4 regions of the Isoptericola jiangsuensis genome follow, and region 1 is predicted to be linked to each of the others. Evidence: riboswitches for the same ligand, from Rfam matches in the RefSeq annotation. Region 1 holds a riboswitch; each other region holds the start of a gene.
What was found. A riboswitch is a leader RNA that binds a small molecule or an ion and turns the genes downstream of it on or off. The one in region 1 is predicted to bind S-adenosylmethionine.

Region 1 (6,997 bases):
CCGCATCGTCATCGAGTGGGGCGGTGAGGCGACCGCCGACGGCAGCGGCCGGACCCGCACGACGTTCGAGCTCGAGCCGCTCGACGGCGACACCGCGACCCTGGTCACCATCACCGAGTCCGCGTGGAGCGCGACCCCCGACGGCGCCCGCAACGCGTTCGGGAACTGCGAGGGCTGGACGGGGATGCTGGCCGCGCTCAAGGCGTGGGTCGAGCACGGCATCAACCTGCGCGACGGCTTCTACGTGGACCGCAACGCCGGCTGACCCCCGGGCGGGCCGCGCCGTGCGGGGTCCCCGCCGACCACGGACCCGCACCGGCGGACCATGCGGTGAGCGCCCGTCCGCACGAGCAGACGGGCGCCCACCGCATGGTCGGCCTCGGCCGGCACCGCCCCGACGACGGCCGGCGCCGGGTTGGCGTCAGAGCGTGGCGCGGACCGCCTGCGCGGCGGCGACCAGGTGCTCCAGCGACGGCACGGTCTCCTCGTAGCGGCGGGTCTTCAGGCCGCAGTCCGGGTTCACCCACACGACGCGCGGGTCGATCGACTTCGCGGCGAGCCGCAGCAGCTCGGTCACCTCGTCGACGGACGGCACGCGGGGGGAGTGGATGTCGTACACGCCCGGCCCGATGCCCCGCGAGTACCCGGCGTCGCGCAGCTCCGGCACGATCTCCATGCGGGAGCGCGCCGCCTCGACCGACGTCACGTCGGCGTCGAGGCCGTCGATCGCCCCGATGACCTCGCCGAACTCCGAGTAGCACAGGTGGGTGTGGATCTGCGTGGCGGTGTCCACGCCCGACGTGGCCAGACGGAACGACCGCACCGACCAGTCGAGGTAGGCGGGCTGGTCGGCCTTGCGCAGCGGCAGCAGTTCGCGCAGCGCCGGCTCGTCGACCTGCACGATGCCGATGCCGGCGGCCTCGAGGTCCGCGATCTCGTCGCGCAGCGCGAGTCCCACCTGGTTCGCGGTGTCGCCGAGCGGCTGGTCGTCGCGCACGAACGACCACGCGAGGATCGTCACGGGGCCCGTGAGCATGCCCTTGACCGGCTTGTCGGTCAGGGACGCGGTGTACGCCGACCACTCGACGGTGATGGGGGCGGGGCGCTGCACGTCGCCCCACAGGATCGGCGGGCGCACGCAGCGGGAGCCGTAGGACTGCACCCAGCCGTTCGCGGTGACCGCGAACCCGTCGAGGTGCTCCGCGAAGTACTGGACCATGTCGTTGCGCTCGGGCTCGCCGTGCACGAGGACGTCGAGGCCGAGGTCCTCCTGGAGCCGCACGACCCGGGCGACCTCCGCGCGCATCGCCGTCGTGTAGTCGGCGTCGGACAGCTCGCCCTTCGTCCACAGGGCGCGGGCGCGGCGGATCTCCGGGGTCTGCGGGAACGACCCGATGGTGGTCGTGGGCAGCGGCGGGAGGTCCAGGCGCTCGGCCTGCGCGGCGGCGCGGTCGGCGTACGACCCGCGCGCGAAGTCCGCGTCGGTGAGCGCGGCGGCACGCTCGCGCACGGCCGGCACGACGACGCCCGCCGCGGCGGTCCGCGACGCCACGGCGGCGGCGGAGGCGGCGAGCTCGGCGGCGACGGCGTCCCGCCCCTCGGCGAGGCCGCGGGCGAGCGTCGCGACCTCGACGACCTTCTGGTCGGCGAAGGCGAGCCAGTCGCGCAGGCGCGGGTCGAGCACCGTGCCGGGCGTCCCGGGGCCGCCGAACACCTCGTCCTCCACGTCGTGGGGCACGTGCAGCAGCGACGTCGACGTGCCGACGGCGAGGCCGCCCGCGCCGAGGCCCGCGAGGGCGTCCACGACGTCAAGCTTGGCGGCGAGGTCCGCCCGCCACACGTTGTGGCCGTCGACGACGCCCGCGACGAGCGTCTTGCCGGCCAGACCGGGGACGGCGCCGGTGGGCACGGCACCCTTGACGAGGTCCACGGCGATCGCGTCGACGTCCGTGCCGGCCAGCAGCGCGAGCCCGTCGCCGGCGTCCGAGCGCAGGCCGCCGAACGGCGCCGCGACGAGGACCGCCGGGCGGTCGGTGCCGACCGCGAGGTCGGTCGCGAGGGCGCCGTACGCGGTGGTCACGGCCGCCGACAGCTCGGCGAAGGTCGCGTCGACGGAGTCGGTGACCAGCGCCGGCTCGTCGAGCTGGACCCACGGCGCACCGGCGGCGGCGAGCGCGCGCAGCAGGTCGGCGTACGCGGCGACGACGTCGTCGAGGCGGTCGAGGGGCCGGAAGCCCTCGGGTGCGTCGTCGGCGGCCTTCGACAGCGCGAGGAACGTCACCGGCCCGACGACGACCGGGCGGGTCACGACGCCCGCCTCCTTCGCCTCGACGAACGCCGCGACGAACCGGTCGTCGACGAACGAGATCGGGGTGTCCGGGCCGATCTCCGGCACGAGGTAGTGGTAGTTCGTGTCGAACCACTTGGTCATCTCGAGCGCGGCGCCCGACACGCCTCGGTCACCGGCGCCGCGCGCCACGGTGGAGTACCCCGCGACGTCGAGCCGGCCGGACTCGTCGAGGAGGCCGGTGAAACGGGCGGGGACGGCGCCGAGCGTCGCGACGACGTCGAGGACCTGGTCGTAGAACGAGAACGACCCGGGCACGGAGCCGTCGGTCGCGTCGAGGCCGAGCTCGACGAGACGGCGGACCGTGGCGAGACGCAGGTCGGCGGCGGCGGACTCCAGCTCGGCGGCGGTGGTGCGGCCGGCCCAGAACGCCTCCACGGCGCGCTTGAGCTCGCGGCGGCGCCCGATGCGGGGGTAGCCGAGGACGGTGCCGCCGGGGAAGGCCGGGCCCGTGGTCGGGGTGACGGGGGTGGTCGGGTGGTCGGTGCTGGACATGAGCTCTCCTCAGTGATGGGTGACGTCGCCGAGGTACGCCGCGGCACCCGTCGTCGTGGAGGACGACGGGGGAGCCGCGGGCGGTCAGCGGGTCAGACTGCGGGGATGCTCGGTACCCACGGCCTTCTGGCCAGGTCGACGCCGTCGGACGGCGTACCGCCGAGGTGAACACCCTCGAGCAGGTCCAGAGCGGGACGGTACTGGTTGAACGTGTACACGTGCAGGCCGGGGGCGCCGGCGTCGAGCACGCGCTGGGCGAGCTCGCTGCCGTACGCCGTGCCGTAGGCGTGCTGCGCCTCCGGGTCCGGCAGGGCGTCGAGCGCGTCCAGCAGGTGCTGGGGCGCGCGGACGCCGGTGAGCTCCTCGACGCGACGGAGCCGGCGTGGGTCCGTCGTGGGCAGCAGCCCGGCGAGGATCGGGATCGTCACGCCGGCCGCGCGGGCCTCCGTGACGAAGTCGGTGTACGAGGCGGCCTCGTAGAACAGCTGGGTGATGGCGAACGACGCCCCGGCCTGCTGCTTCTCCAGGAGGCGCTGCACCTCCTGGGCGCGGGTCGTGCCGGCCTGGACGTTCCCGTCGACGAACGTCGCGACGGCGATCGTCAGCGGGCGGGCGGCGCCGCGCAGCGCGGTGGACGGGTCGGACGCGCAGCGGCGCGCCTCGACCTCGCGGAGCAGGGCGATGAGCTCGACGGACGAGTGCACGCCGTCCGCGGGCGGGCGCCAGTCCGGCTGGTCCTTCGGGGGATCGCCGCGCAGCGCGAGGACGGTGCGCACGCCGGCCTCGAGGAACGAGTCGATGACGTCGGACACGTCCTCGCGGGACGCGCCGACGCAGGTCAGGTGCGCCACCGGCAGCACGGAGGTGCCGGCGAGCAGGGTGGAGACGACCTCGCGCGCGGTGTCGCGGTCACCGCCGCCGGCGCCGTACGTGACCGACACGAAGTCGGGACGGGCGTCGACGAGGCGGCGCGCCGTCTCCCAGAACCGGGGCGCGGCGTCGGGCCGCCGCGGCGGCATGAGCTCGAAGCTCACCGTCGGGCGGTGCGGGTGCGGTTGTGCCTCTGCGACCATGCGTCACTCCATCGGGCCTGGTGTTGAGCACCTTCGTCCTCGGGAGGCTTCCGTCGGAGAACGGGTTGCTGCGGCGTCGTCGAGCCAGGACTCTCGGCCGCTCTGGATGGCTTGCCGACGACTCTAGAGCCCGTTCGACCCTCGGACAACACCGGCCACATCGTGAGACATCTCCGTCTGTTCTCGTCGCCCCACCACGACGACCGCTCACCAGGCACGTCGCGTCCGTCCTTCCTAGCATGACCCCATGGCGCTGCCCCGGCTGCACGAGCGCGTGACCGCCGACCTCCTCGACGGCGTGCGCTCCGGCACGAGCGCCGTCGTCACCGGCCTGCCCGGCGCCGGCCGCACCGCCGTCCTGCAACGCCTCGGCGAGCTCCTCGGCGACGACGGCCACCGCGTCCTCGCCGTCCGCGGCGCCCGCGCGCTGCGCGACCACTCGCTGGAGGCCCTCGCCGTCAGCGACCTCGGCGCCGACCGACCCACCCGCGGCGCCTCCCTCCTGGCGACCTACGTCACCGCCGTCGAACGGCTGGCCCAGGGCGGACGCCTCGTCCTGCTCGTCGACGACGTCGACGACCTCGACGAGGAGTCCGTCGGCGCGCTCGTCGCCGCCTGGGGCCGGGTCCCGTTCCCCCTCGTCGCCACGTCCCGCCCCACCCTGCTGGCCGCCGACGGGCGCGGCCTCGTCGCGTCCGTCACCCCCGTCGACCGCGTCGAGCTGCCGCCCCTGTCGTACGAGGACTCCGCCCGCCTCGCCGAGAGCGTCCTCGGCGGACCGCTCGCCGCGGAGACCGCCGGCCGCATCCACGCCAAGTCCGGGGGACTGCCCGGGTTCGTCGACGCCGTCGTCCGGACCGCCCGCCGCGCCGGGCACCTCGTCCGCGTCGACGGCGTCTGGCGGGCCCGCGGCGAGCTCTGGGCGCCCGCGCTGTCGGCGACCGTGGAACGCCTCACCGTCAGCCTCGACGCCGACGCGCTCCACGCCGTCCAGGTGCTCGCCCTCGCCGGTCCCGTCACCACCACCGTCGCCCGCCGCCTCGTCCCGTGGCCGGTCCTGGAAGCCCTCGACGGCCACGGCCTGCTCCGGACGCTGCGCCAGGCCGAGCACGACTACGTGACCCTCTACCCGCCGCTCGTCGCCGAGCAGTTCCAGAACGCCGGCCGCAGCACGCTCCGGCTGCGCGTCACCCAGGAGATCAGCCTCGCGCTCTCCGGCGAGGAACCCGAGGGCCTCAGCGGCCCCGTCGTCGAGCCGCGGCAGGTCCGAGCCGCCCTCGAGGTGTCCACCAGCGACGGCGGCCGCGAGGCCGCAGGCGTCCGCGCCCGCCTCATCGCCGAGCACGTCCTGCGGCAGCGCACCGTCCGCCGGGCCGAGTGGGAGCACCGCCCCACCGCCGACACCGCCGTGCCCTACCTCGAGACCCTGCTCGTCCAGGGCGCCAAGGGCGCCGCCGAGGTCGTCGCCGCCACCGAGGAGTCCGGCGACCCCGTCACCGTCGCCGTGCTGCGCGCCATGGAGGCCGTGCGGTGCGTCGTCGAGGACGACGACGGCGCCGCCGCCCACCACGCCCTCACCGCACCCCTGCCGACCACCCTCGCCCAGGAACCCGGCCTCGCCGGCCTCCTCGCGGCGCTCGACGACCGCCTCACCCTCGTCGTCGAAGGTGCCGGCGAGCGTCCCGCCCGCGCCCACCCGGACGCCCCCCGGCCCGCCGACGCCGAACCCAGCAGCGTCACCGCGCTCCGCGACGAGGTCGAGGGCGTGGTCCACGCCGAACGGCTCGTGGCCCAGGGGCACGCCGCCGACGCCCTCGCCGTCCTGGCCGCCACCCCCGCCACCGGGGCGTGGGACCGGCCCCGTCACGCCGCGCTCGGCCTCGCCAAGGTCCTCGCCGGACGCCCCCGGGAGGCGCTCGCGGAGGCCGACCGTCGCCTCGACGAGGCCCTGGACGACCTCGACCTCGACGGCGTGTGGCTGCACGGGTACACCCGCTCCCTCGCCCTCGCGACCCTCGGCCGGTTCTCCGAGCTGCGCGACCACGTCGGCGCCGTCATGTCCGTCGGCGTCATCCCCCTGCGCCAGTTCCACCACGCCGTCGGCAACCTCGCCCTCGGGGCGTACGCCGCCCTCCAGCAGGGCGCCGTCGACAGCGCCCTGCTGCTCGCCCGCCAGGCGCAGGACGTCACCACCGTGCCCGGCCCCTGGCCGCTCATGTCCGTCGGCTGGATCGAGCCCGTCGTCGCGGCGCGCGCCGCCGGGGACCCCGCGGCGGAGGCCGAGGCCTACTGGGCGGAGGCCGACCTGCTGGCCGCACGCGGCTACGCCGCCGCCGCCGGGGTGGCGGGGATCCTCGCCCTCGGCGCCGCCCCCGACGACGGGCGCGCCGACCGGCTCGCGCGCTGCCTCCCCGCCGGTCAGGGCGACGGGATCGACGACATGATCGCGCTCGCGCGGGCGGGCGGCGCGACCGGTCCGGAACCCGCGCTCGCGCTCTACCGCGACGCCCGCACCCGCGGCGCCGTGCTCGTCGCCGGGCGGGCGCTCGCCCTCGCCGTCCGCATCCTCCGGTCCGCCGGCGACGTCGCCCCGGCCGACCGGCTCGTCGACGAGGCGACCGACGTGCTGCCCGCCGAGATGATCGCCTCGCTCGTCCCGGCCGTGGACCTCGCCCGGCTCACCGTGCGCGAGCTCGAGGTGGTCCGGCTCGTCGAGGCAGGACTGTCCAACCAGCAGGCCGCGCACCGCCTCGGCATCACCGTGTCCACGGTCGAGAACCACCTCAACCGCGTCTACCGCAAGCTCGCCGTCGACGGCCGCCCCGCCCTCGTCGCGCTGCTGCGCGACCGCTCCGCCTGACCGGACCGGCCGCGGCCCGACCGGTCCGGACGCACGACGGCCCGCCGTCCGGTCGTGCCGGACGGCGGGCCGTGCGTGACGCAGCGTGAGCGTGCGTGCGACGGTCAGTGCGAGAGCCGGCGGCGGACCAGCAGCACCGCGCCGCCCGCCAGCACCAGACCGGCAGCCACGGCACCCGTGGTCAGCGCCGCGGACCCCGTCCAGGGCAGCCGGTCCACGACC
Region 2 (6,997 bases), 3.9 Mb from region 1:
TCCGTGCAGGTGCCGCCGCGCAGCGCGCTCTGGCTGCTGGAGGACCGCGCGGCCGAGTTCGCGGAGCTCCTCGCCGCGGTCCCCCGCGACCTCGACCTCGTCGACGTCGACCCCGTCGACATCCACCCGGACTGGCCGGCCTGGCGCCTGTGGACGGCCCTGACCCGGCTCCACGGCGTCGGCTGGGTCACCGCCGGCAAGCTCCTGGCTCGCAAGCGGCCACGCCTCGCCCCCGTCTACGACTCCGTCGTGCGGGGCGCGGTCGCCCCCACCGGCTCCTTCTGGGCGTGGCTCGCCGCCGCGCTCCGCGCCGACGACCGGGCGCTGCACCGCCACCTGCTCTCGCTGCGCGACGAGGCCGCCATCGGACCGGACGTCTCCGCGCTGCGGGTGTTCGACGTCGTCGTGTGGATGGAGCACCGCTACGGGTGACGGCGGGCCCCGTCAGCCCGCGCCCACGGCCGTCCACACCTCCGCCTTGGCGAGCCGCCGGCGCACGCCCTCCCCGCCGACCTCCTCGATCCACGACCGGTCCCCCACGACGACCAGCAGCGTCCGCGCCCGCGACAGCCCCGTGTACAGCATCTCGCGCACCCGGGCGGCGTCCCGCACCCCGTTGACGGCGAGGACGACGACCTGCCGCTCCAGGCCCTTGAAGCCGAGGACGTGCCCGTAGAACACGTCGGTCCCGGCGAAGAAGTCGTCCCAGTACGCGTCGTGCCCGGACGTCCCGACGACGTTCACCTGCTCCGGGTGACGCCGCCCCGTCGCGAGGAGCGCCACCTGGCCGGGCTCCCACCCTTCGTCGAGGAGCGCCTCGACGGCGTCGTCGGCCGCCTCCACGGCCCGCTCGGCGGGCACGTCCACGATCCGCACGGGCGCGCCGTCGAGGCCCCGCGGCTTGACGACGTCGGGCGACAGCGCCCCGAAGACCTGGGCGATCTGCTTCGTGGAGCGCAGGTTCTCGTCGAGGGTCACCGGCACGAGGTCGATGGGCGCCTGCCCGTCGCGCGGGAAGACGCGCTGCGCGTCGTCGAGGAACACGTGCAGCCCGCCGTGCTCGGGGTCGCGCAGGCAGCGCAGCAGGGACGGCCACCACAGGTCGCCGAAGTCCTGCGCCTCGTCGACGACGACGGTGTCGAACAGGTCGGCGTGGTCGCGTTCCCCGGCGAGCCGGCCGAGCTCGAGGGGCAGGTCCCGCTCCCAGTAGTCGGGGTCGTCGTCCCGACCGCCGGTGGCGCCCCAGGCGCGCGGCAGGTCGTGGAACAGCCCGACCCAGGCCGGTCGCTCCCGGGCGGGCCAGGTCGCGGTGATGCGCTCGAAGTACCGCCCCAGGCCGCGCGAGCAGCACAGCAGCGCCACCCGCTCCCCGGCCCGGGTGCGACGTCGGGCCTGCTCCAGCGCGAGGTACGTCTTGCCGGACCCGGCACCGCCCACGACCCGCAGCCTCGGCGCCTTGCCCAGCAGGTCGAGGACGCGGGACTGGTCGCGGGTCATCTGCTCGAGCCGGGTCTCGTGCTCGAACGCGCGGGCCAGGTGCTCGGACTGGCCGGGGAGACCACCGACCAGCGACCCGGCGAGCTCGTCCGCCCCGGCGTCGTCGAGGCAGTGATGACCCTGCCCGTGCCGCTCGATCGCACGCTTGACCCGGGCGGCCACCTCACCGGGCGTCTCCAGGTCGCCGCGGTCGACGAGCATGTCGCGCGGCAGGTCGAGGGTCGACCACGTGGACGGCACGTACCGGTGCGGGAACGCGACCAGGTGCGCGGTGCGGGCCGTCGCCGCCAGGTCCCCGCGCTCGCGCAGGAGCGCCTGGAGGGCGTGGCGCGCGCCCTGCACCTGCACGACCGGGTCGATGCGGTGCCGCGCGTCCCCGCTGCCCTGGCACCAGGCGCCGTCGACGCGGTCGACGTACCCGCCCTTGACCTCGATCGCCGCGACCCCGACACCGGGCCACGCCACCAGCACGTCGATCTCGTACTCCTGGCAGCCCTCCTGCAGGTGGACACCGTGGAACACGGCCGCCCCGTCGGGCAGCGCGGCCACCAGGGCCTCCCACACCGCCCGCTCGGCCCCGCCGTCGTCGGGGAAGCGGGGGTCGGGAGGAAAGGTGCGCACCATGCCCATGTCGTACCGGATCCGCGTGCCCGCGTCACGCGTCCGCCGGGGAACGGCCGCCGCCGTCACCGGATTTCACCCGGGTCGCGGGCGAGGTCGCTCGACGGGTGCACGGCCCGCACCCACGCCAGGTGCCGACGCCGGTGCTCGGCCGCGTCCCACGGACGACGCCGCCAGTCGTCGAACCAGGCGAAGCGGACCGTCCGCTCGCGCACCACGGTGACGAACCCGTCCCGCGTGGGCACCGCGCCCCAGTAGGGCGCGTGGTCGTCGAGGACGAACACCGGCAGACCGGCCGCCACCGCGGCCGTCCACAGGTCCCCGAGGGCGAGCGTCGCGTGGGCGGTCGTGCGACGCGTCAGCCCCTCCCCCTGGACGGTCGTGACCAGCGGGTCGAGGCCGCGGGCGACGGCCACCTCCCGGTCGAGGCGCAGGCAGTCCTCGCAGACGTGCCGCTGCGCGTCCTTGAAACTGCGCAGGGGCACGGTGGTGCGCAGGCACACCTGGCACAGCCGCACGGACCGCACCTCCGCCCGGCAGACACGTCGGGACCGTGGCCGCTGCACCCCCGTGTGGACCGGACAGACGAGCTCGCCCAGCGAGCTGAGGGCGGTGCGGCACGGGTCGTCGGCGTCGACCTCGTGGACGGTGCCGTGCGGGGTGCGGAACGTGAAGGACATGCCGGGCTCCCGGTCCAGGGCCGTCCCGCACGACGCACCGCGGCGCACCGGGCGAGGTCGACCTCGCTCTTCCCTGCGCCGGGCGGCGCGGGGCCGGTCTTCCTCCTGGGGCACCGTGCGCGAGGGGCGCGGTTGCCGGACCGGCACGCGGAGGGCGTGTTGCCGGTCGCTCGTGACCTGGGCAGATGTCTACCCGACGGATGCCGGGCAGGGCAACTCGGCCACGTGGGCGCGCACCTGCGGTGTCCGTCACCGCCGCCGGGTCACCGCTGCGCGCCTGAGGTTCAGCCGATCGCCTCGCGCAGCAGGCGCACGGCCCGCGGTCCGACGCCGTGCAGCGCCAGCAGGTCGCCGTCGGATCGTGCCGCGACCGCCGCGAGCGTCGTGATCCCGGCGCCCACGAGCGCCCGGGTCGCCGGCCGCCCGATGTCAGCCGGCAGGTCGCCGACCGACCCCGGTGCGGCCGAGTCCGCCGCGACCACCGTCTCGACGAGCTCGGGCGGTGCGCACGCCAGCCAGGCGCGCCGCACCCAGTGGTCGAGCTGCTGCCCGTCGAGGTCGTCGAGGTCCACGGCCACGCCGCCGGGCGACTCCTCGGCGCCGTCGATCTCCCGGAGCAGCGTCTCGGCGTCCGCGGCGTCGAGCGCGAGCTGGACCCCGAGGCCCGGCACGTCCGAGACGAACACGACGTCGTGCACCCGGAAGGCGCCCTCGGACTCGACGACGTCGGGCAGCGCGAGGGCGGCCTGGCGGAGCTGCTTCTCGGCGGTCATGCGTCCACGCTCGCACGGACGCGGCCGGCGCGCCGGTCAGTCGAAGTAGGAGGGCACGTCGATCGCTCCGCCGGCGGCGGCGAACTCGTCGTGGACGGCGGCGCGGAGCCCGTCGTCGCACAGGTAGTCGAGCGCGGTGAGCGCGAGCCCGGCGGCGCCGTCGACGGCGGCGGCGACCGCGCGGGCGGACCCGGCGGCGGCGGCGAAGCCGGTGGTGTGCAGTGCGACGGCCGGGTCGGCGACCTGGATGAGCGGGTGGATGCCCGGCACACGGAAGCTGATGTTGCCGAAGTCGGTGGAGGCCGCCAGGGTCTCGGACACCACGCCGGCAGGCAGCACGTCGCGGCCGCGCCGCTGCTGCGCGGCCACCCAGCGGGCGGTGAGCGCGGCGTTGGTGCGCACCGGGAGCGACGGGTGAGCGCCGTCGTCCCAGCCGATCTGCACGTCGGTGCCGGTCATGAGCGCGGCCCCGCGGGCGACGTCGTCGAGGCGTCGCGACAGGTCCCGCAGCGTGTCCGGGTACTTCGAGCGGGCGTACAGCCGCACGCCGGCCCGCTCGGTGATGACGCTGGGGCGGGTGCCGCCGTCGGTGATGATGGCGTGCACCCGGTCGGACGGCGGCAGCTGCTGGCGCAGCAGCCCGACGCCGGTGTACGCGAGGTTCGCCGCGTCGAGCGCGTTGCGGCCCATGAAGGGCTGCGCGGAGGCGTGCGCGCTGCGACCGGTGAACGTCCACGTGAGCAGCCGGCGGCCGAGCCACACCTGGTCGGCGACGTCCGCGCCGTACGGGTGCACCATGATCGCGGCGTCGACGTCGTCGAACGCCCCGGCGCGGGCGAGGACCTCCTTGCCGGTGTGACCCTCCTCGGCGGGGGTGCCGAGCAGCACGACCCGGCCGGCGGGGGCGTCCGTGGCCTGCAGGACGTCCTGGAGCGCGAGGAACGCGCCGACGCCCGCCGCCGCGATGACGTTGTGGCCGCACGCGTGGCCGATCTCCGGCAGGGCGTCGTACTCGGCGCAGATCGCGATCGTCGGGCCGCCGCCCGGCCCGAGCGTCGCGCGGAACGCCGTCGCGACCCCACCGGTCCCCGTCTCGGCCGCGATGCCGTGCCGGGCGAGCAGGGCGACCAGCGTGCGCGCGCTGTCGTGCTCCTCGAACGCCGTCTCCGGGTGGGCGTGCAGCGTGCGGACGACGGCGGCGAGCTCCGGTTCCAGCGCGGACGCTGCGGCGTCGACCACCCCGGCGAGCACGGCGGGAGCCCCGCCGGGCGTCGCGTCGTCGGGCGACCGGGGGCCGGGCTCGACGACGGCGGCCCGGCGGCGCAGCTCGGCCTCGGCGGCGAGGTGGTCGAGATAGGCGGTGCTGGGCGGGCGGGCTCCATCCACAGGCATCACGCCATCGTAAGGAAGCTCACGGGGCGCGACCGATGCACCGGGGTGCAGCAGTGGACCCGTCCAGATCGTGCTCGACCGTCGTTCGGACGATCTCGGCATCGACGGTGACGTGGCCGTGGACGATCCGGGGGGGCCGGCGGCGGCCGAGCGCCCGGCGCTCGCGCGCTGCGGCGACCGGAGACCCGGCGACCGGAGGGCCGATCGGTGGAGGCGCGCACGTTTGCCGGTCCGGCAAGCCCGTTGTCACGATGGCGGACGGTGCGGGCACCATGGGAGGACTTCGTCCCTGTGGAGGCTGCTCGTGCCCGTGACCCTGCTCGACGACGTCCGCCCGGACGAGTCGGACCACACGTTCCTGCCGGGCATGTCCCGGGGGTGGCTGATGCCCTGGTACGACGTCGTGGCTCGCTTCCGGGGGCTCGGTCGCTTGTACCGCCGCACGGCAGAGGTGGCCGGGGTCAGGCCCGGTGAGCACGTGCTCGACGTGGGCTGCGGCACCGGGAACCTCACGCGTGAGATCGTGCGCACGGCCCCCGACGCGGTCGTGACGGGCCTGGACCCGGACGCCGACTCGCTGCGCCGCGCCGCGCGCAAGCTCCGGCGCCGCCCGGCGGAGGTGACGCTGGTGCGCGGGTTCGCCCACCGGCTGCCCGTGCCGGACGGGAGCCAGGACCACGTCGTGTCGTCCTTGGCGCTGCACCACGTGCCGCTGCCGGAGAAGGTGCTGCTCGCGGCGGAGATCGCCCGCGTGCTGCGGCCGGGAGGCACGGTGACGATCGCCGACTTCGCGGGCGACCACGGGTCGGTTCATCGCCACGGGCACGACGACGCCCCGCACGACGGGCCGCGCGACCACCCCTCGCACGACGAGGGCGCGCACCGGCACCGCCCGGGCCGACGCCAGCCGGGCCACGGCCCGGGCAGCCGCACCCACGACGCCGACAACGCCGACGGCGGGATCGAGCGGCTGCTGACCGGTGCGGGCCTGACGGGCTCCCGCGCCGTCGGGCGGATGCCGCTGCTCGGCGACGAGGTGGTGTTCGTGCAGGCGCGGCGCGCCTGACGCCACGCGAGCAGCCCGGACGTCGGGCCCCTGCCTCGCGGCGGCGGTCAGCCCAGCGCTGCCGCCTCCGCGGCGAGGTACTCCTCGGGCGGGTCGAACTGGGACAGCACCAGCTCCGCACCGAACGGGTCCCGGATCGTGGCCTCCTTGGTCCACTCGGTGTCTTCGGTGGTGAGCAGCGTGGCTCCGGCCTCGATGGCGGTCGCCGCGGCGGCGTCCCGGTCGGCGACGGCGAGCACGACGACCCAGCGGGGCGTCCCCTCGGCCGGCCCGATACCCGCGACGACGTCCGCGAAACCGGCCGGCACGTGCTCCTGCCGTTCGAGGATGCCCGGGTCGACGGTCGCCGCGAGGTGCGCGCCGTACCCCTCGACGCGCACCATCCCGTACCCGAGCTCGCCGACCGTCCAGCCCAGCAGCGGCCCGTAGAAGGCCAGCGCCGCGTCCTGGTCGTCGGTGAGCAGGTTGCTGAAGTTCCAGGTGCCGGGCTCGTTGACGCGCTGCGCGCCGATCCGGGTGCCCGCCTGCCACAGCCGGGACGGCACGCCCTGCGGGTCGCGGAACCGGACCAGGTGGCCTGCGGGCTCCTCCGGAGGGCCGACCACCTCGACGACGCCGTCGAGGGTCCCGCCCAACCCGAGGACCCGGGCCGCCGACGCGGCGGCGTCGTCGACCGCGAGGTACGTGTTCCACGTGGAACGGGGCGCACCGGACGTGGACGGCGAGGCGATCGCCGCGATCGCGGTCGCGTCGGTGCCGTCCTGCGACGCGACGACGTACCGTCCGGGTGCGCCCGGCGGCAGCTTCTCGGTGAACCGCCACCCGCACAGCGCACCGTAGAACGCGAGGGCGGCGTCGACGTCGTCCACCTCGAGGTCGATCCAGCAGGGCACGCCCTGCGGGTAGGTCCGGGTGGGGCTGTCGTGCGGTGCGCTCATGACGTCCTCCAGGTCGGTCCTGCCATCGTG
Region 3 (6,997 bases), 460 kb from region 1:
GAACGCGTGCGTGAGCAGGGCGAGCTTCGCCGCCGGGTTGGTGGGGCCGCCCCACCAGGCACGGCCGTAGAACGTGTAGCCGATCTCGACGCGACACTGCGCGGGAACGTGCTCGTAGAACCGGGTCGAGCCCCGCAGCTCGCCGTCCGGCCCGACGACGGCGAACGCGTACGCACCGTCGGCGGCCTGCGCGGCGTCGACCACCGCCTCGACGTCTGCGACCGTGCGCGGCGGCGGGGACACCATCCCGAACCAGAGGTCGTCGTCGATCATCGAGAGCAGATCGGCGGCGTGCCGATGCTCGAGCGGTTCGAGCCGGATCCCGTGGGCGGTGAGTCGCAGGTCGTGGCGCACGCACCCATCTTCCCTGCTCGCCGGCGACGGCGGCATCGGGTCTCGTCCGGTGGCCACCGTGCTTCCCGGGCTCAGCGGGCGTCCCGTCCGCACGCCGCACACCCCGGACCCGGCACCGCTGAGTCGCCGAGTCCTGCGCTGAGTCGGCGGATCCCGCGCTGACTCGCACCCACCGACGCTGAGTCGCGCGGATCTGCGCTGAGTCGCGGGGATCTGCGCTGACTCGCCGAGTCCTGCGCTGACTCGCGGGGACGTGCGCTGGGTCGCGGGCGGACGGCGGTGAGCACGGCGGGGCTAGGGTCGGAGGATGGACGCCCTGCACGAGCAGACCGCCGTCGAGCTCCGGGACCGCCTGCGGGCGGGCGAGCTGACGCCGTCGGAGGTCGCGGACCACTTCCTCGCGCGCATCGCGGCGCGCAACGCCGAGCTGGGGGCGTTCTGCCTGGTCACGGCGGACAGCGCCCGCGAGCGCGCCGGTCGGCTCGGCGCGGGGCGACCTGCGGGCCCGCTGTGGGGGCTGCCGAGCGGGGACAAGGACCTGTGGAGCCGGGCCGGCGTGCCGACGGGGTTCGGGTCGCGGGCGCTGGCGGGGTTCGTGCCGGAGGTGTCGGACGACGTCGTGCTGGACCTGGACGCGGCGGGGCTGGTCAGCCTGGGGCGCACGACGGCGCCGGAGCTCGGGTTCCCGGCGTACACGGAGCCGCTGGCGGGACCCGTGGCGCGCAACCCGTGGGACACGTCGCGGGGGGCCGGCGGGTCGAGCGGCGGGGCCGCGGTGGCGGTGGCGGCGGGGCTGCTGCCGTTCGCGCCGGGGTCGGACGGCGGCGGGTCGGTCCGCATCCCGGCGGCGGCGTGCGGGGTGGTGGGGCTGAAGCCGTCGCGAGGGCTGCTGCCGTCGGGGTCGGGCATCGAGTCGGCGGGCGGGCTCGTGGTCAACGGTCCGTTGGCGCGCACCACGGCGGACACGGCGCTGCTGCTGGAGGGGATGATCCGGCGGCGGCCGGACGGCGGCGCGGCGCACCCGTTCACGCTGCGCGCGCCGGTCGCGCACGCGGGGGCGTACCTGGCGGCGGCGCAGCGGGGCGAGGTCGCGGGCCGGGACGACGACGGCGGCCGGTTCCGGCTGGGTGTGACGACGTGGTCCGCGTGGGAGGACTACTACGACATCACCGTCGAGCCGGAGGCGCGGGCCGCGCTGGACGCGGGCGTGCGGGCGCTGACGAGGCTGGGGCACGGGGTGGAGGACCACCGGTGGGACCCGGCGCCGGAGTACGGCGACGCGTTCCGCACCCTGTGGATGGCGGGGGCGTCCGCGGTCCCGGTCGACGACGACGCGACGCTGGACCGGATGGAGCCGTTGACGGCGTGGCTGGTGCGGCGCGGCCGGGAGGTGCCCGCCCGGGAGCTGGTGACGGCGCTGCGCACCCTGGTGATGTTCGAGCGGCGGCTCATCGCGGGGTTCGGCGACCTGGACGCCGTGGTGACGCCCGCGCTGGCGATGACGCCGCGACCGGTGGGCTGGTTCGACGCGGAGGACCCGGACCGCAACTTCGTGCAGCAGTGCCAGTACACGCCGTTCACGTCGTGGTTGAACGTGGCCGGCCTGCCCGCGGTCACGGTGCCCACGCACTGGACGGCGGACGGGCTGCCGATGGGCGTCCAGCTCGTCGGCCGTCCGGGCGGCGAGGCGACGCTGCTGGCGCTGGCCGCGCAGCTGGAGGACGTGCTGCGCTGGCCGGAGCGGCGGCCCCCGACCTGGTGACGTCGGTCAGTCGGGTGTCCCGGCGGCGAGGCCGCGGAGCTGGGTGCGCAGAAGGTCGACGGCGTCGGCGCCGAGGCGGTCGGCCCACCGGTCGGTGAGGCGGCGGCTGACGGCGGTGGCGGCGTCGCAGTAGCCGGCGCCGAGCGGGGTGAGGGTGACGCGCAGGGCGCGGCGGTCGGCGGGGTCGGGCGCGGTGGCGGCGTAGCCGAGGCGTTCGAGCTCGCGCACGACGCCGGTCATGGCCTGCCGGGAGACGCCGGCGCGTTCGGCGAGGGTGCTGATGGTGGTGCCGGTGGCGTCGACGTGCGCGAAGACGGGCACGTGGACGCGGCGGACGTCGGGGTGCCCCTGCGCGGCGACCTCGGCGAGCGTCGCGGCGACGACGGCGTCGGCGGCGGCGAGCAGCAGGAAGCCGAGGTCGTCACGGGACTGGGCGGCGAAGCGGGCGATGGCGTCCTCGGTCAAACTACGCAACCCCCTTGACAGAATACGCAATGCGGTTGACGATCATGGTCCCAGCCTACGACCTCGAGGACGTGCCATGATCACCGACCCGCAGACTCCCGCGCCCGGCAGCACCTTCCCGGCGCTCGAGCTCGTCGCCCCCGACGGCGCGCACCGCACCCTGTCCGACGTGCTCGACGGCCGCCCCGCCGTCGTCCACCTCATGCGGTCCGCCACCTGTCCCGTCTGCCTCGCGCACGCCGCGCACGTGCAGCGGATGCACGACGCCGGGGAGCTGGGCGGCGCCGCGTTCCTCCTGCTCGCGCCGGGCGACGCCGCCGAGGCGGCCACCGCCGCCCAGCGGGCCGCACGCCGCTCCCCCGTCGCCGAGGTCTGGGCCACGGGCGACGGTCACGGCGCGGCCGGGCTCGACAAGGTCGCCCTGCTCCAGCACAGCGGCACGTTCGTGCTCGACGGCGCCGGGACGGTGCTCGCGGCCCGCACGGCCGCGCTCCCGCCCGCGAGCTTCGACGCCGCCGAGGTCCGCGGCGCGCTCGCCGCGTTGCGCGACACGGCCTGAGCGCACGCCACGACGGGCCGGCGGGTCAGTCGGGCAGGCAGCCGACGGCGTCCTCCGCGCCCAGGGCGGCGGTGGCGAGCAGGCCCTCCAGCCCGGAGCCCTCGGGGACGGGGCGCGGGTCGTCGACCACGACCCACAGCCCGTCGACGACGTCGTACCGCGCGCGCGGCCCGTCCGCGACGAGGGCGGCGACGGCCGCGACCAGCCGCTCGACCTCCTCGCCGGCGGTGCCGACGCCGACGGACGCACGCACGGCGCCGCCGTCGAGGCCGAGGCGGGCGAGCAGCGGGTGGGCGCAGAACCGGCCGTCGCGCACGCCGATGCCGTGCTCGGCGGACAGGTAGGCGGCGACGAGGCCCGCGTCGCAGCCCGCCACGGTGAACGTCACGACGCCCACGGTGTCGGCGGCGTCGGGCCACAGGTGGACGACGTCCACGCCGTCGATCGCGGACAGGCCGGCGACGAGGCGGCGGCGCAGGGTGTCCTCGTGCTCGCGCAGCTCGGCGGGGTCGACCTCGGCGAGCGCCTGGCAGGCGGCGGCCAGCGACACGGCGCCGAGGACGTTGGGCGACCCGGCCTCGTGCCGGGCCGGGGCGTCGTGCCACTCGGTGGAGTCGGTGCGGACCCGCCGGACGGCGCCGCCGCCGGCGAGGTACGGGGTGCCGGTGTCGAGCCAGTCGCGGCGGCCGACGAGGGCGCCGCCGCCGAACGGGGCGTAGGTCTTGTGGCCGGAGAACGCGACGTAGTCGACGCCGGTGTCCGCCAGGGAGAAGCGGCGGTGCGGCACGAGCTGGGCGCCGTCGAGCAGGAGCCGGGCGCCGTGGTCGTGGGCGGCGGCCACCAGCGCGGCGACGTCGGGGGCCTCCCCGGTCACGTTCGACGCGCCGGTGACGGCGAGCAGGGCGTAGCCGCGACCCGCGGCAGCACCGTCGGCGAGCTCGTCGCGCAGCGCCTGGACCGTCGCGGCGGCGGTGTCCTTGCCGGTGACGACGGTCGTGTCGGCCTCCCGCTGCCAGGGCAGGAAGTTCGCGTGGTGCTCGACGTCGAGGACGAGCACGCGGCCGGGCGCGCCGTCGGCGGTCGCGGGGACGCAGCCGGCCAGCAGGTTGAGGGCGTCGGTGGTGTTGCGCACGACGACGGTGACGTCGTCCTCGCGTGCGCCGACGAACTCGCCGATGGTGCGGCGGGCCTGCTCGTACAGGGCGGTGGAGACCTGCGAGAGGTACCCGGCGCCGCGGTGCACGGAGGCGTACAGCGGGAGCGTCGCGGCGACGCGGTCGGCGACGGACTGCAGGGCCGGGGCGGAGGCGGCGACGTCGAGGTTCGCGTACGGGACGCGGCGGCCGTCGACGAGGGGGGCGAGGGTGTCCTGCCCGGCGACGGGCAGGACGGGGGCGAGGTCGGCGACGGTGTCGACCTGCGGACACGTGGGGGCCTCGGTGAGCGTGGTCATGACTGTCCCTCCTGGTCCGGGGAGGGGGCCTCCCCGCGCTTGCCCGACGCCGGTCGGCGTCGTGCCTGGTCGTCACCCGGGGCACCCCGCCGCGAGGGGAGGGTTGCCGGCCAGCGAGCCGGGGCTTCGCGCTGGCGCTCATGACCTGGCATCCATGCTGGGGTGCCGTCCGGACGTCGTCAAGTGTCGGGACGGGCATCTCACGATGCGGGCGATGAACGCCCGAACGACCACTCTGCGAGATGCCCGTCCCGCAGAGCGGACCTCCTGTCGTACGATCGCCCTGACCATCCCGAGCGGCCGAGTGACGTGGCACGACGACGCCGCAGCAACCCCGCGGGACCGGGCAGCGCCGTCGTCGGCGTCCGGGACGAGCTGGGTGCTACCGCCACGACCGATGGAGGAGTGCGCGATGACCGCGACCGTGCAGGCACGCCCCGCCGAGGGCTACGCCGGAGACATCACCCCGCAGCAGGCGTGGGACCTGCTCGCCACCACCCCCGACGCCGTGCTCGTCGACGTCCGCACCGAGGGCGAGTGGCGCCTCGTCGGCGTGCCGGACGTCGCCGGGCTCGACAAGCAGGTCGTCTTCACCCAGTGGGTGACCTCCGACGGCCGCCCCAACCCCGGGTTCCTCACCGAGCTCCAGGCCGCCGGCGTCACCGGCGACGGCCCCGTGGTGTTCCTGTGCCGCTCCGGGCAGCGCTCCATCGGCGCCGCCCGCCTCGCGACGTCCGCCGGGATCGCACCGTCGTACAACGTCCTGGAGGGCTTCGAGGGCGCGCCGGGCCTGAACGGCATCCGTGACCGCGAGGGCTGGAAGGTCGCCGGCCTGCCGTGTGCGGAGTACGCCCGATGAGCCGCGTCGAGATCCCCACCGGGCCGGGCGCGAACCCCGAGCTGCTGGGCGGGTCCGGCCGCGGCCCCCTGCCCGGGAGCGCGCGACCCGCGACGCTCGCCGTCCGCGGCGGGCACCGCCGCTCCGACTTCAACGAGACCTCCGAGGGCCTGTTCCTCACGCAGGGCTACGTGTACGACTCGGCCGCCGACGCCGAGGCCGCGTTCTCCGGCGACCACTCGCGGTTCGTCTACTCGCGGTACGGCAACCCCACGGTGCGCACGTTCGAGGAGCGGCTGCGCCTCGTCGAGGGCGCCGAGGCCTGCTACGCCACCGCGTCCGGCATGTCCGCGGTGTTCACCACGCTCGCGGCCCTCGTCTCGCAGGGCTCCCGCATCGTGTCCGCCCGCGCGCTGTTCGGCTCCACGAACGTCATCTACTCCGAGATCCTCGCCAAGTGGGGCGTGCAGGTCGACCTCGTCGACGGGCACGTCGCCTCCCAGTGGGAGGAGGCGCTGTCCACCCCCGCGGACGTCGTGTTCTTCGAGACGCCGTCCAACCCCATGCAGGACCTCGTCGACATGCGGCTCGTGTGCGACCTCGCGCACGCGGCGGGCGCCGTCGTCGTGGTGGACAACGTGTTCGCCACCCCGATCCTCCAGCGCCCCCTCGAGTTCGGCGCGGACGTCGTCGTGTACTCCGCGACCAAGCACATCGACGGCCAGGGCCGCGTGCTCGGCGGCGCGATCCTCGGCTCGGCCGAGTTCGTCGGCGGTCCCGTCGAGACGTTCCTGCGGCACACCGGGCCGTCGCTGTCCCCGTTCAACGCGTGGGTGCTGCTCAAGGGCCTCGAGACCCTCGACGTCCGGGTGCGCGCCCAGAACGCCTCCGCGCTCCAGGTCGCCCAGGCCCTCGACGGGCTCGACGGCGTGACCGGGGTGCGCTACCCGTTCCTGCCCTCGCACCCCCAGCACGAGCTCGCCCTGGCGCAGCAGTCCGGCGGCGGCACCGTCGTGACGTTCGACCTCGACGTCCCCGAGGGCACCTCCCCCGAGGCCGCGAAGAAGCACACCTTCGCGTTCCTCGACGCGCTGCGCGTCGTCGACATCTCCAACAACCTCGGTGACGCGAAGTCCCTCGTCACGCACCCGGCGACGACCACGCACCGCAAGCTGGGCGCCGAGGGCCGCGCCGCCGTCGGCATCACCGAGACCACGGTGCGGCTGTCGATCGGCCTGGAGGACCCGCTGGACCTCATCGAGGACGTCACGCAGGCCCTGCACGCCTGACGCCTCCGTCGACGCGGGGGCATGGTCGACGCGATGACCGGCCGGTCGGGGGCCGTCCACAGCGGGCCGCCGTCCACAGCGGTGCGCCGCGGGAGTGCACCGTCGGGCGGGCTGTCGGGGACTGCCCCTAGCCTGTCCCCGTGCTGCACATCCACCGCTCCGAGCGCGCCGACGCGCTGGTCGCGCCCCTCGCGGAGGTCCTGGCCGCGCCGCCGGACGACCCGTTCACGCCCGACGTCGTGGCGGTACCGACGCGCGGCGTGGAGCGGTGGCTGGC
Region 4 (6,997 bases), 3.3 Mb from region 1:
AGTACTCCTCCGGGTACACCATCGCGACGACGGTCGCGCCCGGCCGGGCCTGCTTGAGGGTGCGGTCGTACCAGCCGCCGCCCTGCCCGAGCCGCGCCCCGGTCGTGTCGACCGCGAGGGCGGGGACCACGACGACGTCGGCCTGCGCGACGGCGTCCGCCCCGAGGGTGGGGCCGCCCGGCTCCGGCGGACGGCCGGGGGCGCGCTCGCACAGGTCCTCCGGGCCGGCGTACTCGGCCCAGTCGCGGGCGAGGCCCGCGCCGAGGACAGGCAGCAGCACCCGCGCCCCGCGACCGGCCAGCCGGTCCAGCAGGGGGCCGGTGCCCGGCTCCGCGGGACGCGACGCGTACGTCGCCACGACCGCCGCCTCCGCGACGGCGGGGACGGTCGCCAGCACCTCCGCGAACGCGTGCGCGGCCTCCTCGCGCAGCCGCTGCGAGCGGGTCTCGCGCTGGTGCCGGATGGCGCGTCGGAGCTCGTCCTTGGCGTCCTGCGTCTCCATCCCGCTCACGATCGGGTACGGCTGGGTGGCGGTCGGGTGCCTCGGGTCGCCGTGCATGCCCTCATTGTGGCAGGGTCCTGGCGTGGCCCCGGGGCGGGGCGGACGGGGGCTCATGAACGACGCGAAGAGGTGGGCGGTGACCAGGCCGTGGCCGGCGACCCTGCGTGAGGACACGCCGTCGGGCGCGGTCGTGCTGCGTCCCCTGCGTCGTCGTGACGGCGGGGCCTGGATGCGGCTGCGGGCCGCGAACACGTCCTGGCTGGAACGCTGGGAGGCGACCTCGCCCGGCGAGACCCCGGAGTCCGCGACGTTCGGCGAGTACGTCCGCCTGCTGTCCGCGCAGGCCCGTGCAGGGGCGGCGCTGCCGTTCGTCGTGGAGCTCGACGGCGAGCTCGTCGGCCAGCTCACCGTGGCGAACGTCCAGCTCGGCTCCCTGCGGTCCGGCAGCATCGGCTACTGGGTGGGGCGGCAGTTCGCGGGACGCGGCATCACGCCCACCGCCGTCGCGATGGCCACCGACTACTGCTTCGCCATCGTCGGCCTGCACCGCGTCGAGATCAACATCCGGCCCGAGAACGCCGCCAGCCTGCGCGTCGTCGAGAAGCTCGGCTTCCGCGACGAGGGCGTGCGCGAGCGCTACCTCCACATCCAGGGCGACTGGCGCGACCACCGCACGTTCGCGCTGACCGCCGAGGAGGTCCCCGGCGGGCTCCTCGCCCGCTGGCAGCAGGCCCGCGACGAGCTCTGAGCGGTTCCGCACGGCCCAGGTCGCGGACACGCCGCCGTGCGGTACCTCCGTGACGGGCGACGCTCGCCTACCTTCGTCGTGTGGAGACGTCGCCGGCAGGACTCGCAGCCCTCGCGCTGGTCGTGCTGTGGCTCGGCTTCTGGGTGCCGCAGCAGCTGCGCCGCCGGCAGGTCCTCGCCGACGCCGGCCTGGACGACCGGTTCTCCGGCGGGCTGCGGGTGCTCGCGATGGCGGACGGGACGAACGGGAGGCGCGGCATGACGGCGAGACGCACGTCGGGCACGCCCCCCACCGGCGCGACACCGCGGGTGACCGCCGGCTCCGGGGGGCCGCACCCCCGGTCCGGTGACCGCACGGCCCGCCTCCAGGTGCTGGAGCGTCGTGCCGCCCGGGCCCGCCGCCGCCTCACCCTGACCGTGCTCCTCGCGCTGCTCACCGCCGCGGCGTGGACCGTCGTCGGCCTCGGGTACGTGCCCTGGCCCGTCGCGACCGTGCCGTCGGTGCTGCTCGCCGTCGTCCTCGTGCTCGGCCGGGTCGCCGTCGTCGCCGCCCGGCGGTCCGACGCCCGGTGGCGCGCCGACCGACGGGCCCAGCGGCAGCGCGCCACGCAGGAGCGGACCCTCGCCCACGGCGGGCCGTACGCGCCCCGCAACCGGGCGCGCATCACCGGGCTGGCCGTGCACCCCTCGGACACCAGCACACAGATGATCCCGCGCGTGCAGCCCGCGGCCACGGTGCCCACCGGCGCGCCCCGCGCGCGGACCACGCCGGCCGTCGCCACCGACGAGCCGGTGGCCCCCGAGTCGGAGCCCGAGCCGGCCCCGATCCCGCTCGGCACCGTCGGCGTCACCCGGCCCGTCGGCGGCGAGCCCTGGGACCCCGTGCCCGTGCCGCTGCCCACCTACGTGACCAAGCCGCTCGCGCCGCGACCCACCGTCCCGCTCCCGCCGGAGCTCGCGACGTCGTCGGCGCCCGCACCCCGGCCTGCCGCCGGGGAGCAGCGTGCGTCCGTGGCGCCCGAGACCCCGGCCGAGCCCCTGGCCGGGGACGAGCCGCGGCCGCGCACCGAGACGCTCGGGCTTCCGCTCGAGCAGATCCTCGCCCGCCGCCGCGCCGCGGGCTGACCTCGCCGGTCGTCGCGCCGGCCCCTCGGGGCCGGTGCGACGCACGTCACGCCCGGCGCCCCGGAGCCGATTTGGTCCCAGGCCCGGCGAGGGTGCTAATCTTGCAACCGCTCCACGGGGCTATGGCGCAGTTGGTAGCGCGTCTCGTTCGCAATGAGAAGGTCGGGGGTTCGAATCCCCCTAGCTCCACCCCGGAAAGGGCCGCTGACTCAGGTCGGCGGCCCTTTCGCTGTGGTCGGACGGGTGGCGGGCGCCGTGCGCCCGGAGTGCCGGATCCTGACGACCGAAGCGTTTCGACGTGCCAGGAACGGATGCCCCTGGCATCATCTTCCACGATGTTCAGGTTCACTGAAGCTCTCCGCCGACTGCGCGGGACCGTCATCGGCAAGATCGTCGGGACGGACCCCGACCCGCACTACTCGCGCCTCGACGAGGCCGACGGGCTCGCGCACCGGGACCCGACCGCACAGGCCCCCGCCGTGGGACGTCCGGCCCGGGAGCGCGAGGACGACGCCGACGCCGCCTGAGCCCGGGCGCCTGCCCGCACGAGCCGCTGTCGGCCCCGTGCGCTAGATTTCTCCCCAGGTCACGAGCGACCAGCGACACGCCCTCCGCGTGCTGGTCCGGCAACCGCGCCCCCCGCGCACGGTGCCCCAGGAGGAAGACCGGCCCGTCACGACCGTGACGGGAAGCGCGAAGGGAGAGTTCGATGAACCATCACACCCTCGACCTCGGCGGTCTCGTCGAGGCCACCCGCCCGGGCCCGCGCACCGCGGAGCTGCGTCGACGCGGGATCGACACCACCACCGGTGCGGTCCTGTGCACCGCGTGCCTGGTGGGGACCTGGCCGCTCGGCATCTACCGGCAGTCCCAGACCCTGTGCGACGCGTGCCGCGCCGTCGACGTGGCGGTGGCGGAGCGTGCCGGGCTGCCCGACGGCACCGCCGCCGGCCGGTTCCCCGACGGCAAGGGCCGGTTCGGCGGCCTGCACGACCTCGCCGACCCCGACTGGGAGCCGATCCGGCGTGCGCACGCGTACCGGCGCTCGCTGCTGGAGCGCGTGTTCGTGCAGGCCCGTGCGCTCGACCTGACCCGGCTCGTCGAGCGCCGGCCCGGCCTGCCACCCCGCGAGCTCGTCCGCGTCGACGACCTGCGCCGTCACGACCTGCTCGTTGCGGAGCCCGAGGCGCGCGTCACCCGGTTCGCCCGCTGGACCGCCGCCCTCGACCCGGCCGGGTACGCCGCACGGGCCGACGTCCTCGCCGACGTCGTGCCGCTGGCCCGCACTCTGCGTCTCGCCGAGCGGGACGCCCGGCGCCGCCGCGCCCGTCGCGACCTGGAGCGGGTCGCGCGCGAGGCCGTCGCCGCGCCCCGGGCCGTCCTGGACGCGGTGCGGCAGGTCGTCGCGGCCGAGCGGCCCGTCCGCTGACCGTCCGCCCGGGCGGGTAGCACGTGGCCCAGGTCCCGGGCGGGCCCCCGCGCCCGGCGCGATGACGGGTCGACGACCGGGTGTCGATCGCGGCGGGGCCCGGTGGGTGACTCGGCGTCAGCCGTGCACCCCGCCACGGTCCCGGACGGCACGGGCAGGTGAGGGGCACCTCGGCGCTCCGACCAGCGGTGACGCCCCTCGATTGAATACCCCCGGGGGTATACCCCATACTGGTGGGGGAACGGACACCCCGATCAAGGAGGACGCATGCTGCTCGAACGCATCTACGACGAGGACCTCGCACAGGCGAGCTACTTCATCGGCTGCCAGGCGAAGGGCGAGGCGGTGGTCGTCGACGCCCGTCGCGACGTCGCCGAGTACCTCGACCTCGCCCGGCGCCACGGGATGCGGATCGTGGCCGTCACCGAGACCCACATCCACGCCGACTACCTCTCCGGCACGCGCGAGCTCGCCGCCGTCACCGGCGCCGAGACCTACGTCTCCGGCGAGGGCGGCGTCGACTGGCAGTACGGCTTCGAGGCCGAGCGGCTGCACCACGGCGACGCGATCCGCATCGGCAACATCACCGTCGAGGCGCGGCACACCCCGGGCCACACGCCCGAGCACCTGTCGTTCCGCGTGACCGACGGTGCCTTCTCCGACGCGCCCGGCTACCTGCTCTCGGGCGACTTCGTCTTCGCGGGCGACCTCGGCCGGCCCGACCTCCTCGACGAGGCCGCCGGCGGCGTCGACACCCGCTTCGAGGGTGCCCGCCAGCTCTTCGCCTCGCTGCGCGACGAGTTCCTCGCGCTCGGCGACCACGTGCAGGTCTACCCGGCCCACGGTGCCGGCAGCGCCTGCGGCAAGGCCCTCGGCGCCCTGCCCGCCACGACGGTGGGCTACGAGCGGCTCAACGCCTGGTGGGCCCCCTACCTGCGCGAGGACGACGAGCAGGGCTTCATCGACGAGCTCCTCGACGGCCAGCCCGACGCCCACGCCTACTTCGCCCGCATGAAGAAGGAGAACAAGGACGGCCCGCGCCTGCTCGGCCCGCTCGAGCCGCTCGGCGCCCTCGACAACGCCGAGGTCGCGCGGCGCCTCGCCGCCGACGAGGTGATCTTCGTCGACACCCGCGACCAGCACGCCGTGCACGCCGGGACCGTCGAGCGCAGCCTCAACGTGCCCGGCCCGGCCAAGGCGGCGAGCTTCGGCGCGTGGGCCTACGACCCGGAGACCGAGGACCGCCCGCTGGTGCTGCTCGCCCCCGACGCGGACGTCGCCGAGGAGTTCCGCGCCCACCTCGTGCGCGTCGGCATCGACCACGTCGCCGGCTTCACCCCGGACCTCGAGGGGCTGCCGACCACGACGCCGGCCACGGTCGCGCCGGCGGAGCTCGACGGGCTCGACGCGGCGCTCCTGCTGGACGTCCGCAACAAGACCGAGCACGCCGTCGGGCACCTCCCCGGCTCGGAGCAGCTCAGCGCGGGCCGCGTCCTGTGGCACACGGACCGTCTGCCCGACGACGGCACGATCGTCACCTACTGCCAGTCCGGCGTGCGCAACTCCGTGGCCGCCAGCGCCCTGCGGCGGGCCGGGTACGACGTCGTCGAGCTCGACGGCAGCTACGCCGGCTGGTCCGCCTGGCGCCAGGAGCAGGACGCCGACGGCGTCTTCCACCAGGCCGGTGAGCCGGCCGTCGCCCGGGCGGGCGCATGACGCTCACGACGGTCGTCGTCCTGCTGCTCGGCGTGGTCGTGGGCGTCTCCCTCGGCCTGCTGGGCGGCGGGGGATCGATCCTCACCGTCCCGCTGCTCACCTACGTGGCGGGCATGCCGCCCAAGGAGGCCATCGCGGCCTCGCTGCTCGTGGTCGGCGTGACGTCGGCGTCGAGCATGCTCGCCCACGCCCGGCGGGGCAACGTCCGGTGGCGCACCGGGCTGATCTTCGGGGCGGCGGGCATGGCCGGGGCGTTCGCGGGCGGGCTCGTCGGCGGGCACGTCCCCGGGACGCTCCTCATGATCGCCTTCGCGATCATGATGGTCGCGACGGCGGGGGCGATGATCCGCGGGCGCCGCGGCGCGGCCGCGACCCCGCAGGACCGTGAGCTGCCCGTCCTGCGCATCGTCATCGACGGTCTCGTCGTCGGCCTCGTCACCGGCCTCGTCGGCGCCGGGGGAGGGTTCCTCGTGGTGCCCGCCCTGGCGCTGCTCGGCGGACTGCCGATGTCGGTCGCCGTGGGGACGTCGCTCCTGGTCATCGCCATGAAGTCGTTCGCCGGCCTGGCGGGCTACCTCACGTCGGTGACGCTCGACTGGGGCCTCGTGCTCGGCGTGACGGCGGCCGCCGTCGTCGGGTCGCTCGTCGGTGCCCGCCTCACGGCGCACGTGCCGGAGGCGGCGCTGCGGCGCGGGTTCGGGTACTTCGTGCTCGTCATGGGCGTGCTCGTGCTCGTCCAGGAGCTGCCCGGGCCCGCAGCCGTCGCCGTCGCCGTCGTCGCGGTCGCCGGGGCGGTCGCCGCGGTCGGGTGCCACGTCGCCGGGACCCGCTGCCCCCTGCGGGTGCGCGCCCGCGCCTGAGACCCCCGACGCCCCGGACCGGACCGGCGCCGACGGTCCGGCCCGGGGCGTCGTCGCGTCCGCGGGGCCCGTCCGTCGGCACGTCCCGCCGTCGTCCGGGTGGACGGACGGTGAACCGGGGTGAACAGTGGCCGAACACTGTCACGGATGTCCCTTTCATCCGACATGTCGCGTGCCCGCGACGCCATCCTGGGCCCGTGCATGACGAGATCAGCCAGGTGGCCCGGCACCGGCAGCTGCGCGGCGGCGCCCGCCTCGCCGGGGTCGTGTCCGACCTCGCCCAGCCCCTCACCGTCGTCGGGTCCTCGATGCCCGTCGGTCAGCTCGAGGTGATGTTCCGCAACCCCGAGGTGTCGTGCGTCGTCGTCACCGACGACGCGTCGGACCGCGTCGGGATGGTCATGCGGTCCGGCCTCGCCGCCGCCCTCACGGGCCGGCTCGGCTACGGCCGTGCCGTCCTGGAACGGCGCCCCGTCGCCACCGTCACCCACTGGGAACCCCTCGTGGTGCGCCCCGACGACGCCGTGTCCGCCGTCGCGACCCGGGCCATGGAGCGCGCCGAGGAGCACCGCTACGACGACGTGCTCGTCGCGGGACCCACCTGGGCGGGCGCCGGGA

Region 2: linked by a shared signal. The riboswitch ahead of ATJ88_RS17595 (hypothetical protein) and the one ahead of ATJ88_RS00090 (methylenetetrahydrofolate reductase) in region 1 are both predicted to bind S-adenosylmethionine.
Region 3: linked by a shared signal. The riboswitch ahead of ATJ88_RS02255 (aminotransferase class V-fold PLP-dependent enzyme) and the one ahead of ATJ88_RS00090 (methylenetetrahydrofolate reductase) in region 1 are both predicted to bind S-adenosylmethionine.
Region 4: linked by a shared signal. The riboswitch ahead of ATJ88_RS14840 (hypothetical protein) and the one ahead of ATJ88_RS00090 (methylenetetrahydrofolate reductase) in region 1 are both predicted to bind S-adenosylmethionine.

The regions. Positions count from the first base shown of each region.
Region 1 covers NZ_PDJJ01000001.1:18,751-25,747, reverse strand. Annotated here, with positions in the region: gene ATJ88_RS00100 (SRPBCC family protein) at 1-265, shown strand, start outside; gene metE (5-methyltetrahydropteroyltriglutamate--homocysteine S-methyltransferase) at 422-2,842, opposite strand; gene ATJ88_RS00090 (methylenetetrahydrofolate reductase) at 2,935-3,915, opposite strand; SAM riboswitch class I at 3,921-4,028, opposite strand; gene ATJ88_RS00085 (helix-turn-helix transcriptional regulator) at 4,163-6,775, shown strand; gene ATJ88_RS18190 (hypothetical protein) at 6,880-6,997, opposite strand, start outside.
Region 2 covers NZ_PDJJ01000001.1:3,950,821-3,957,817, forward strand. Annotated here, with positions in the region: gene ATJ88_RS17585 (DUF6308 family protein) at 1-432, shown strand, start outside; gene ATJ88_RS17590 (nuclease-related domain-containing DEAD/DEAH box helicase) at 445-2,121, opposite strand; gene ATJ88_RS17595 (hypothetical protein) at 2,184-2,798, opposite strand; SAM riboswitch class IV at 2,859-2,976, opposite strand; gene ATJ88_RS17600 (helix-hairpin-helix domain-containing protein) at 3,083-3,571, opposite strand; gene ATJ88_RS17605 (M20 family metallopeptidase) at 3,608-4,963, opposite strand; gene ATJ88_RS17610 (class I SAM-dependent methyltransferase) at 5,268-6,029, shown strand; gene ATJ88_RS17615 (VOC family protein) at 6,077-6,967, opposite strand.
Region 3 covers NZ_PDJJ01000001.1:483,237-490,233, reverse strand. Annotated here, with positions in the region: gene ATJ88_RS02275 (GNAT family N-acetyltransferase) at 1-354, opposite strand, end outside; gene ATJ88_RS02270 (amidase) at 662-2,116, shown strand; gene ATJ88_RS02265 (MarR family winged helix-turn-helix transcriptional regulator) at 2,123-2,581, opposite strand; gene ATJ88_RS18260 (redoxin family protein) at 2,658-3,140, shown strand; gene ATJ88_RS02255 (aminotransferase class V-fold PLP-dependent enzyme) at 3,166-4,593, opposite strand; SAM riboswitch class IV at 4,624-4,739, opposite strand; gene ATJ88_RS02250 (rhodanese-like domain-containing protein) at 5,006-5,452, shown strand; gene ATJ88_RS02245 (O-succinylhomoserine sulfhydrylase) at 5,449-6,720, shown strand; gene recC (exodeoxyribonuclease V subunit gamma) at 6,861-6,997, shown strand, end outside.
Region 4 covers NZ_PDJJ01000001.1:3,297,947-3,304,943, reverse strand. Annotated here, with positions in the region: gene ATJ88_RS14865 (5-formyltetrahydrofolate cyclo-ligase) at 1-559, opposite strand, end outside; gene ATJ88_RS14860 (GNAT family N-acetyltransferase) at 615-1,250, shown strand; gene ATJ88_RS14855 (hypothetical protein) at 1,331-2,374, shown strand; tRNA gene ATJ88_RS14850 (tRNA-Ala) at 2,491-2,563, shown strand; gene ATJ88_RS14845 (hypothetical protein) at 2,710-2,901, shown strand; SAM riboswitch class IV at 2,959-3,074, shown strand; gene ATJ88_RS14840 (hypothetical protein) at 3,084-3,803, shown strand; gene ATJ88_RS14835 (MBL fold metallo-hydrolase) at 4,071-5,519, shown strand; gene ATJ88_RS14830 (sulfite exporter TauE/SafE family protein) at 5,516-6,379, shown strand; gene ATJ88_RS14825 (diguanylate cyclase domain-containing protein) at 6,577-6,997, shown strand, end outside.